3 regions of the Nocardia sp. NPDC058499 genome follow, and region 1 is predicted to be linked to each of the others. Evidence: riboswitches for the same ligand, from Rfam matches in the RefSeq annotation. Region 1 holds a riboswitch; each other region holds the start of a gene.
The links. Region 1 has a riboswitch for cobalamin ahead of metE (5-methyltetrahydropteroyltriglutamate--homocysteine S-methyltransferase). Riboswitches for the same ligand answer to the same signal wherever they lie in the genome.
Positions count from the first base shown of each region.

Region 2: another riboswitch for cobalamin. It lies ahead of ACFWPH_RS07455 (short-chain fatty acyl-CoA regulator family protein); the one in region 1 lies ahead of metE (5-methyltetrahydropteroyltriglutamate--homocysteine S-methyltransferase).
Region 3: another riboswitch for cobalamin. It lies ahead of ACFWPH_RS07410 (ABC transporter substrate-binding protein); the one in region 1 lies ahead of metE (5-methyltetrahydropteroyltriglutamate--homocysteine S-methyltransferase).

Region 1 covers NZ_JBHXMZ010000001.1:990,000-993,171, forward strand. The annotation lists gene ACFWPH_RS04585 (pyruvate carboxylase) at 1-404, opposite strand, end outside; cobalamin riboswitch at 913-1,118, shown strand; gene metE (5-methyltetrahydropteroyltriglutamate--homocysteine S-methyltransferase) at 1,234-3,172, shown strand, end outside.
Region 2 covers NZ_JBHXMZ010000002.1:499,431-502,602, forward strand. The annotation lists gene ACFWPH_RS07455 (short-chain fatty acyl-CoA regulator family protein) at 128-1,555, opposite strand; cobalamin riboswitch at 1,910-2,141, opposite strand; gene ACFWPH_RS07460 (cytochrome P450) at 2,591-3,172, shown strand, end outside.
Region 3 covers NZ_JBHXMZ010000002.1:486,264-489,435, reverse strand. The annotation lists gene ACFWPH_RS07420 (CaiB/BaiF CoA transferase family protein) at 1-483, shown strand, start outside; gene ACFWPH_RS07415 (HpcH/HpaI aldolase/citrate lyase family protein) at 509-1,426, shown strand; cobalamin riboswitch at 1,474-1,655, shown strand; gene ACFWPH_RS07410 (ABC transporter substrate-binding protein) at 1,672-3,172, shown strand, end outside.

The DNA of each region.
Region 1 (3,172 bases):
CTGGAATTCAGGACCGGCAGCCCGGCCGCCTTCGCCGCCGCAATCGCGCGCGCCTTGTTACCCGCGAGTTCCAAGACCTCGGACGACGGACCGATGAAGGTGATTCCCTCGCGCGCACAGGCGGCGGCCAGGTCCGGATTCTCGGACAAGAACCCGTATCCCGGATAGATCGCGTCGGCGCCGGCGGTCTTGGCCGCCTCGATGATCGCGTCGACCGAGAGATAGGCCCGGACGGGATGCCCCTCCTCGCCGATCTCGTATGCCTCGTCCGCCTTCAGGCGGTGGACCGAATTGCGGTCCTCGTGCGGGAAGACGGCAACCGTTCCGATACCGAGCTCGTACGCCGCGCGGAAGGCTCGGATGGCGATCTCGCCGCGGTTGGCAACCAAGACTTTCGAGAACATTGACCCAACGTACCCGGCGCCACATCCAGGATCGACACCGAAGTCCACTTCGCAGAATCTTCACAACGGGGCATTGCACGGTTGCGAAACATTGGTCACCCTGCCGTCACATCTCACCGGCGACCACGGGCGATTGTGCGATCAGCCGAGGTTGGCCAACTCCGGGCAATCTTCGCAGCGAGGCCACACATCCCTCGGCAGCGCGGTCGGGGACCGAGCTCGGCCATACGCCCGCCCCCACTCGGCCGCACGCTCGGCGCCGTCGACCAGCTCACCGACGCCTCCGCCATCGCCGATACCGCCAGGACGATTCCCGTAGCGGACAGTTCCACATACGGAACGAACCGTCCCCCCGCGTGCCGACGATCGCGCTCGACGAGGTACAGCCACCGGCGCACTGGCCGACGTCAGCCGGTAGCCGCGCGCCGTATCGGCGGGCGCATCGGCTCGGCACGGCGGGCGGGCTATGGTGGATAACGCAGCTGGTTCGCCGGCCGGTCGCCCCGGAGCCCCGGACGATCGTCCCGGCGTCGAAACCCGCAACGGGCGGGTGAGAGGGAATCCGGTGGAAATCCGGAACTGTCCCGCAGCGGTGAGCGAGAACGAACGCCGTCATCAGCACTGGGCGCACAGCCTGGGAAGCGACGGCCAGTAGGTCGGCCGATGGGCCGGTGCCCGCGAGTCCGAAGACCTGCCGGTTGTACCGGGTACGCCGTATCCGGTGGCCACCGCCTCGAGGATTGGGCGCCGCGGTCCACCAGTGCTGAAAACGCTCCCGCCGCGCGCGGCGGTCGGGTTTTCAGTGGTGTCCGTGCACCCGCGTAAGGCGATGGCCGGTCGAACGTCAGCACTGGAGAACACCGTGACTGCTATTTCGCACAATCCGTTCACCGCAACGGTTCTCGGCCTGCCCCGGGTGGGGCCGCGCCGCGAGCTGAAACGCGCGACCGAATCCTATTGGGCCGGGCGTATCGATGCCGATCGTCTCCACGAGACCGGGCGGACCCTGCGCCGCGACCAGTACGCGGAGCTACAGGCCGCGGGCATGGATTCGATTCCCGTCGGCACCTTCTCCTACTACGACCAGATGCTCGATACGGCCGTGCTGCTGGGCGCCCTGCCGCCGCGGGTCGCCGATATCGCCGGCCCGCTGGACCGCTATTTCGCCGCGGCCCGCGGTACGGATTCGGTGGAACCACTCGAGATGACCAAATGGTTCGATACCAACTATCACTATCTGGTCCCCGAGATCGGCCCGCACACCTCGTTCGCGCTGCATCCCGGCGAATTGCTGGCGCAGGTGCGCGAGGCGCTCGAACTCGGCGTCCCGGCGCGTCCGGTCGTCATCGGCCCGATCACTTTCCTGAAACTCTCGAAATCGGCGGACACCGCCGCGCTGGAACGCGTCGGTGAGCTGATCCCGCTCTACCGGGACCTCCTCGCGCTGCTCGCCGCGGCGGGCGTGTCCTGGGTACAGCTCGACGAACCCGCCCTGGTCACCGACCTCACCTCGGAGGAACTCGCGGTGGTCCGCCAGGTCTACACCGAGCTGACGGAACCGGCCGACCGGCCGGCCGTCCTGGTCGCCACATACTTCGGCAATCCCGGCCCCGCGCTGGGAGCCCTCGCCGGAACCGATGTGGAAGGACTCGCGATCGACCTGGTCGCCGGCGGTACGGTCGACGATGTGGCCGCCGTTCCCGCTTTGGCGGGTAAAACGCTGGTTGCCGGTGTCGTCGACGGTCGTAATGTCTGGCGCACCGATCTTGATCGAGCCCTGTCCACCCTCGCCACACTGCTCGGCAGCGGGAAATCGGTCGCGGTTTCGACCTCCTGCTCCCTGCTGCACGTGCCCTACACCCTCGCCGTGGAAACACACCTCGACGAAGCCCTGCGCTCCTGGCTCGCCTTCGGCAGCGAAAAACTCGCCGAGGTCCGGGTGCTGGCCACGGGCCTGAACACCGGTACCGAGGCCGTGGCGGCCGAACTCGCGCAGGCCCGCGCCGCGATCGCGAGCCGCCGGGCGGATCCGCGGATCGCCGACTCCCGGGTTCGGGCCCGGCTGGCCGCGCTGGGCCCGGCCGCCACCGAACGTGGCCCCGCGGCGCAGCGCCGGACCCTGCAGCAGGACCGGCTGCAGCTGCCGCCCCTGCCCACCACCACGATCGGTTCCTACCCGCAGACCACCGCGATCCGGCTGGCCCGGGCGGAGCTGCGCAAGGGCGACATCGACCGGCCCGAGTACGAGCGCCGGATGCGGGCGGAGATCGCCGAGGTCATCGCCCTGCAGGAACAGCTCGGCCTCGACGTGCTGGTACACGGCGAACCCGAACGCAACGATATGGTGCAGTACTTCGCCGAACAGCTCGACGGTTTCGCGGCCACCGAACTGGGCTGGGTGCAGTCCTACGGCACCCGCTGCGTACGCCCGCCGATCCTGTTCGGCGATGTCTCCCGGCCCGCGCCCATGACGGTCGATTGGATCGGCTACGCCCAATCACTCACCAGCAAACCGGTGAAGGGCATGCTCACCGGACCGGTCACCATCCTGGCCTGGTCCTTCGTGCGCGACGACCAGCCGCTCGCGGAATCTGCGCGCCAGGTGGCGCTGGCCATCCGGGACGAAACCGTCGACCTGCAGAACGCGGGCATACGGATCATCCAGGTGGACGAACCGGCACTGCGCGAACTGCTGCCACTGCGCGCGGCCGGCCAGCCGGACTACCTGGAATGGTCGGTGGGCGCGTTCCGGCTGGCGACCTCCGGGG
Region 2 (3,172 bases), on a different contig from region 1:
CTGCGGGAATCCGTCGCAAAAGCGTATTTTGTGGAGCCCGACCTGCAAAGTTGTGGAGTTTGTGAAGAACCCGGCGGCCCGGTGGAAGCCGCCGGGGGCCGACCCGACCGCCCCGATGCGGGCAACTTCAGCTATCCGCCGCCGCGGGCGCGTACGGGGTGGTCGCCGGTCGGTTCTCGTCGGCGGCGAGCGGTCGTCCGATTTGCGGGAACGCGCGTTGCGGGCACGCCGTACGTTCGCATACCCGGCAGCCGGCTCCGATCGGAACAGCGGCGGCCGTATCGTGGAGCGGGAGCCCGTGCGAATACACGAGTTTGTCGGCGTAGGCGAGGTCACATCCGAGTCCGACAGCGAAGTCTCGCGACGGCGCCAGATAGCCCGGGCTGCTCTCGCCTGTGGTCCGCGCCAACCACAGATAGGTGCGCCCGTCCGGCATCTCCGCGATCTGCGTGCGTATCCGGCCCGGCGTCGCGAACGCATCGTGTACCACCCACAGCGGGCAGCTGCCTCCGGCCCGGGAGAAATGGAACGCGGTAGCGGACTGCCGTTTCGAGATATTGCCCGCCCGATCGGTGCGGACGAAGAAGAACGGCACACCACGCTGCCCACGCCGCTGCAACGTCGACAACCGGTGACATACCGTTTCGAAACCGACCTCGAACTGCGCAGCGAGCAGATCGATGTCGTAGTGCAACGCCTCGGCCGCACTCAGGAACAATCCGTAGGGCAAGATCAACGCACCCGCGAAGTAATTGGCCAGCCCGATCCGCAGCAACCGACGCGATTCCGCCGGCAATGCAGCGGTCTCGGCAAGCAGATCCTCGATCACCCCGGGCTGGGTGAGAAACGCAAGCTGCGTGGCCAATTGGAACGCACGCTGCCCGGCGGTCAGGCGACGTGCGAGGGTAAGTGTGCGTTTCTCCGGATCGTAGAGGCGTTTGGGTCCGGGCCTGACCGGGTCTTCCGAGCGGATCAGGACCTTCACATCGTGTTCGTCGTGCAGAAGGTGGGCCAGTTGCAGATCCAGTCCACCGAGTGTGAACCCGCGCCGCGCGAACAGGCTCTCGGCGGCAGCGTCCAAGGCCGGGATGTGATTACGGCGGTCATAGAAGAAATCACGAACATCCTCGTAGGGCATCGCTGTCCGTGGGTCGGCCACCGGCGATTCGAGCCCGGCGGTCAGCTGCTCGAGCTGGCCGTTGGCAACACGCAACCGACGATGCTGACTGATCAGCAACCGCGCCGCCGCCGGCGCCCGCGAAACAAGGTCGTCGAGTTCACCACCGCTCACCGAGCCGGCTTCCGGGTCCTCGGTAAACGCTTCCTGCAGATCCGCCAGCAGCCGCGCATCGGTCTCCGGCGCGAAGAAGCCCACCTCCAGATCAAAGGTCGATGACAACCGCATCAACACCGGCACCGTCAGCGGCCGCTGATCATTCTCCAGTTGATTGACATAACTCAGCGACAACCCGAGTGCCTTGGCCAGCCCGGACTGCGAAAGCCCCCGCTGATCACGCAACACCCGCAACCGAGCACCCGCATACATCTTCTCCACCGGCCGACCCCCTTCCCACAATATTCGAGCCGGCAATCGGGCACACCGACCGAACCTGCTGGGATCGCACCCGATGCGATGGGCCGTGGGCACTACTCCGACCGGCACCGAACCCAGCCCGGCAGCGCACCGGGCGGCGGGCGGCCGAGCGGCGAGACCGTGCCGATCGCCCACGGCGACCGCAGCCCGGCGGCCCCGGGAACCCCGAAAGTGATGACATGATGCACACCTGTCGTCCGCAATGAACGGCCCTCGCCCGTTCATGCGCGCACGACGACTACGCGTCCAGGAACTCTCCCGGATGCGCCGGTATCGGCGTAGCGCCCGATCCGCGAGGCGACGGCCGCCGGGCACGGCGTACCCGGCGCAACCGGCAGGTCTTCGGACTCACGGGCATCGACCTCGTTCGGCCGACTCGGGATCGACCCCGAGCTGTACTACGCCGTCGCTTCCCAGGGCACACAACCCAGTGCTCTATAACGGCGGTCGTTCCCGCTCACCGCTGCGGGACAGTCCCGGATTCCCACCGGGTTCCCTCTCACCCGGCCACTCGACATCGCACGACGCCGACCGGCGGGCTTCGACGCCGCACACCATCGCAACAGCGCACGGCGGACCAGCTGCGCTCGCCAGAATATGCCCGCCCCCAGAAACCCGGACCGGCGGGCGCCGGTATCGGGGCGGCCGGCGGCCCCTCGAGCCTCATCATGTCCGTCTCCGCAGGTGCGAGACGAATGCTGTGGATCTGGTCAGCGGGTTCCGCTCCATCCACGGCCATACGCCGTCTCGCACCGCGAACTCGCACCTGACCGCGTCACGTAGTTGCAGGTTTACTGGACAGCGACCACGGCTAATCCGTTAGCGGGCCTCACTTGTTCACCCGATCGAAACTGCTCGACCTCTCGCTGATGCACTTCTGATCGACTACTCGTTCCGGACGGCATCGCGCGCAAGTCAGATCGTTCGCCGAAAGGACTGAGGGACTGTGCACTACATGGATTCGAGCTATGCCACCTTTTCGCCCGAGGGCCGGCGGTGACCGGCGCGATGGAAATCCTCGAGCTGACAGACGACTTCTACCAGGATCCGCATGCGACCTACCGGGCGCTGCGTGAACGCGGTCCCCTGCACCGAATTCGATTGGACGGTGTGCTCGGCTGGCTGATCGTCGATCACGACGTAGCCAAACAGGCCTTCGCGGAGCCGACCATCAGCAAACGCATCGGGTCGCCCGAGGGGCAGGCTGTGCTGGCCAAAAACGGTGCAGCCGAGATGTTCAACACCGCCATCAGCGACAACATGCTGTTCGCCGACCCGCCCCAGCACACCCGGCTACGCCGCCTCGTCGCCAAGGCATTCGCCGGTCCCGCCATCCGCGATCTCCAGCCGAGAATCACCTCGATCGCCGACACCCTGCTCGAGGAGATCAGCGCGCGAACGACCGTCGACCTCATCGACAGCTACGCGTTCCAGCTGCCGACGGCGGTGATCTGTGAACTGCTCGGAGTCCCCGACGAGGACAAGGAAGATTTCCGCTCGTGGACCGCCGTCGTCGTCAACGACTCGGCCACCCTCGAGGAACGCGCCACCGCCGGGGTCAGCTTCTTCACCTACCTG
Region 3 (3,172 bases), on a different contig from region 1:
TACCGCACCAGCGACGGCCGCTGGCTGGCCATGTCCGGCAGCTCACCCGCGCTCGCGCTGCGGGTATTCCGTGCCATCGGCCGTGACGACCTGGTCACCGACGCCGATTTCGCCGATCCGCAACGGCGGCTGTCCCGTGCGGCGGAGGTGGACGAGGTGGTGGCGGCGTGGGTCTCGGAACACACTCTCGCCGAGGCGATGTCGGTATTCGATGCCGCCGAGGTGGCCGCCGCCCCGGTCTACGATATCGCCGACCTGGTCGGCGACGAACAGATGCGGCATCGCGGTGTCTTCGTACCCGTCGGCGACGACGAACTGGGCACGATGACCGTCCAGGCGCCGGTGCCCCGGTTCTCCGGCGCGACAGGCCGGCTGGACCACCTGGGGCCGCGCCTCGGTCAGCACAACAGTGAGGTCTACCGCGACATCCTCGGCCTGACCGACCCCGAACTGGACGATCTGCGCGCCCGCGGCGTGCTGTGAACCACCCCGGAAAGAAGGATTTTCGATGACCTCTGTGCTGCGCCGCTCCGAACTGGCGCTCCCGGCCTGCAACGACCATATGTTCGGCAAAGCGCTCGCCAGCGGCGCCGACCTCGTATTCCTGGACCTCGAGGATGCCACACCGGAAAGCCTCAAGGAGGAATCCCGGGAGAAGGCGATCGGCGCCCTGAACGACCTCGATTGGGGCCGCACGGTCCGGGCCGTACGGATCAACGGACTCGACACCCAGTGGTGCCACGACGACATCATCGAGGTGGTGACTCGCGCCGGTAACCGGTTGGACACCATCGTCGTCCCCAAAGCCTGCACCGCCCGGGATGTGTGGTGGGTCGATCTGCTGCTCACCCAGCTGGAAACCAAACTCGGCCTCGACCGCAGAATCCGCCTCGAGGTGCTGATCGAAGAGGTCGAAGGCCTGGCCAATGCCGAGGAGATCGCGAAGGCGAGTTCGCGAGTGGACGCGCTGATCTTCGGTGTGGGCGATTTCTCGCTTTCCCAGGGAGCCCGGGTGGACACGAACTTCGAACCGCTCGGCGACTACCCCGGCGATTTCTGGCACTACGCCCGCGCGAAGGTCATCGTCGCGGCCCGGATCGCGGGCATCGTCGCGATCGACGCGCCGTTCCCGGACTACGGCAACACCGAGGGTTACGAACGCGACGCCCGCCGCGCATCACTGCTCGGCTACACCGGGAAGTGGGCGATCCACCCGGTACAGGTGCCGATCGCGAACACCGTCTATTCACCGACCGCCGGGGAAATCGCGCTGGCCGAACGCAATATCGCCGCATACCGCGACGCCGAGGCGGCGGGACGCGGTGCGGTGGGGGTCGACGGAGTGCTGGTCGATGCGGCGCATGTGAAGATGGCGCAGGCCACGCTGGCCCGCGCAGCGCTGATCGAGGGTTCGCCCGCGAGATGACGAGGGCGGGGGCCGCGCACCGTTCTCGCTGCCCGGATCCGCCGAGTAGAACGCATTCCCGGTAACGTCCTCCGTGGAGCAGGGAACACCGGTGCGAATCCGGGGCTGTCCCGCAACTGTCACCGAGGAGCGATCCGCCATCAGTAGCCACGACCTACCCGGGTCGGAAGGCAGGCGGGGATGCGTCGATCCGGGAGCCAGGACACCTGCGCCACGGTATCGGGTGACACCCCACGAGGATGGCGATGAACAACTCCACAACCGGTCGGACAGTGCTCGGCCGCCGACGACTGCTGGCAACCGGCGCGGGTCTGCTCGGACTGACCGCTCTGGGCGGCGCCGGGCTGCTCACGGGCTGTGGTACAGCGGACGGGCCGTCCGGGCCGCCGTCCGGCCCACCGCAATCGGGCGGCCGGCTGCGGTCGTTGATCGCGGGGCGGTCCGCGACCTCCGATGTGCTGGACCCGCACGAGGCGGGGAGTTCGGCCGGCGGGGCGGTATCGAAAAATGTCTGGGACAAGCTGGTCGCCTACAACAACGATCTCACCCTGCGGTACCGCCTGGCCCGGTCCTTGGAACCGAACGCCGACGGCAGCGTCTGGCGGATCAGTCTGCGACCCGGGGTGGTGTTCAGCGACGGAAGTCCGCTGACCTCCCGCGATGTGCTGTGGAGTTTCGAGCGGATGCTCGACCCGGCGCGGGCCTCGTCCGGTGACCTGGCAATGGTCGATATGGCGCGGACCAAGGCGGACGGCGAACTCGACGTGCTGGTCGCCATGAAAACACCGATCGCCGACTTCGGATCGGTGCTCGCGGGGTGGTACTGCTATGTCGTCAAGGACGGCACCACGGAGTTCGACCAGCGCACCCTGCCCGTGGGTACCGGGCCGTTCGCGCTGGTCGCCTGGTCGCCGGGCGACCGCACGCTACTGCGCCGCAACGACCGCCACTGGGACGGCCCGGCGCTGCTGGACGAGGTCGAGATCGTCCAGATCGCCGAAACCGAAGCCCGGATGAACGCCTTTCTCTCCGGTGAGGGCGACGTGGTGCACGAGATGAGCTACCTGCAGGCTCGCAACCTGGAGAACGACCCGGCCGCGACGGTATACGTACCGCCCGAGGGGCTGATGGGGTGTTTCCAGATGCGCACCGATCTGGCGCCGTTCGACGATGTGCGGGTGCGGCAGGCGATGCGGCTGGCCGTGGACCGGCAGGCGATGGTCGATGCCGTCTACTACGGGTACGGCGAGGTCGGCAACGATATCTATGGCAAGGGAGCGCCGTACTACAACGACACCCTGCCGCAGCGCAGCTACGACCCGCAGCGTGCCCGGGACCTGCTGCGGGCCGCGGGGAAGGAAAACCTCGAGGTCGCGCTGGTGACCGCCGACGGTATGCCGGGCATGGTGGAATCGGCCACCCTCTACGCCGAACAGGCGAAGGCCGCGGGCATCACCATCCGGCTCGAATCCGCGCCCGCCGATACCTACTTCTCCCAGGTCTCCGGTAAACGCGCGCTCACGCATGTGGGGTGGTGGAACTACAGCCTGGACTATTTCTACGGCCAGACCGGAACCAGTACCTCACCGAGCAACGGCACCGCATGGCGGCGGCCCGCCTGGGATGCGAAATTCGCCCGGGCCCGGGCCGCCATGAATCCCGAGCGGCGCCGCGAACTGTACTTCGAACTCCAGGACGAGCTGTGGCGGGAAGGCGGGCTCATCCTGCACAGCTTCGCCAAACGGC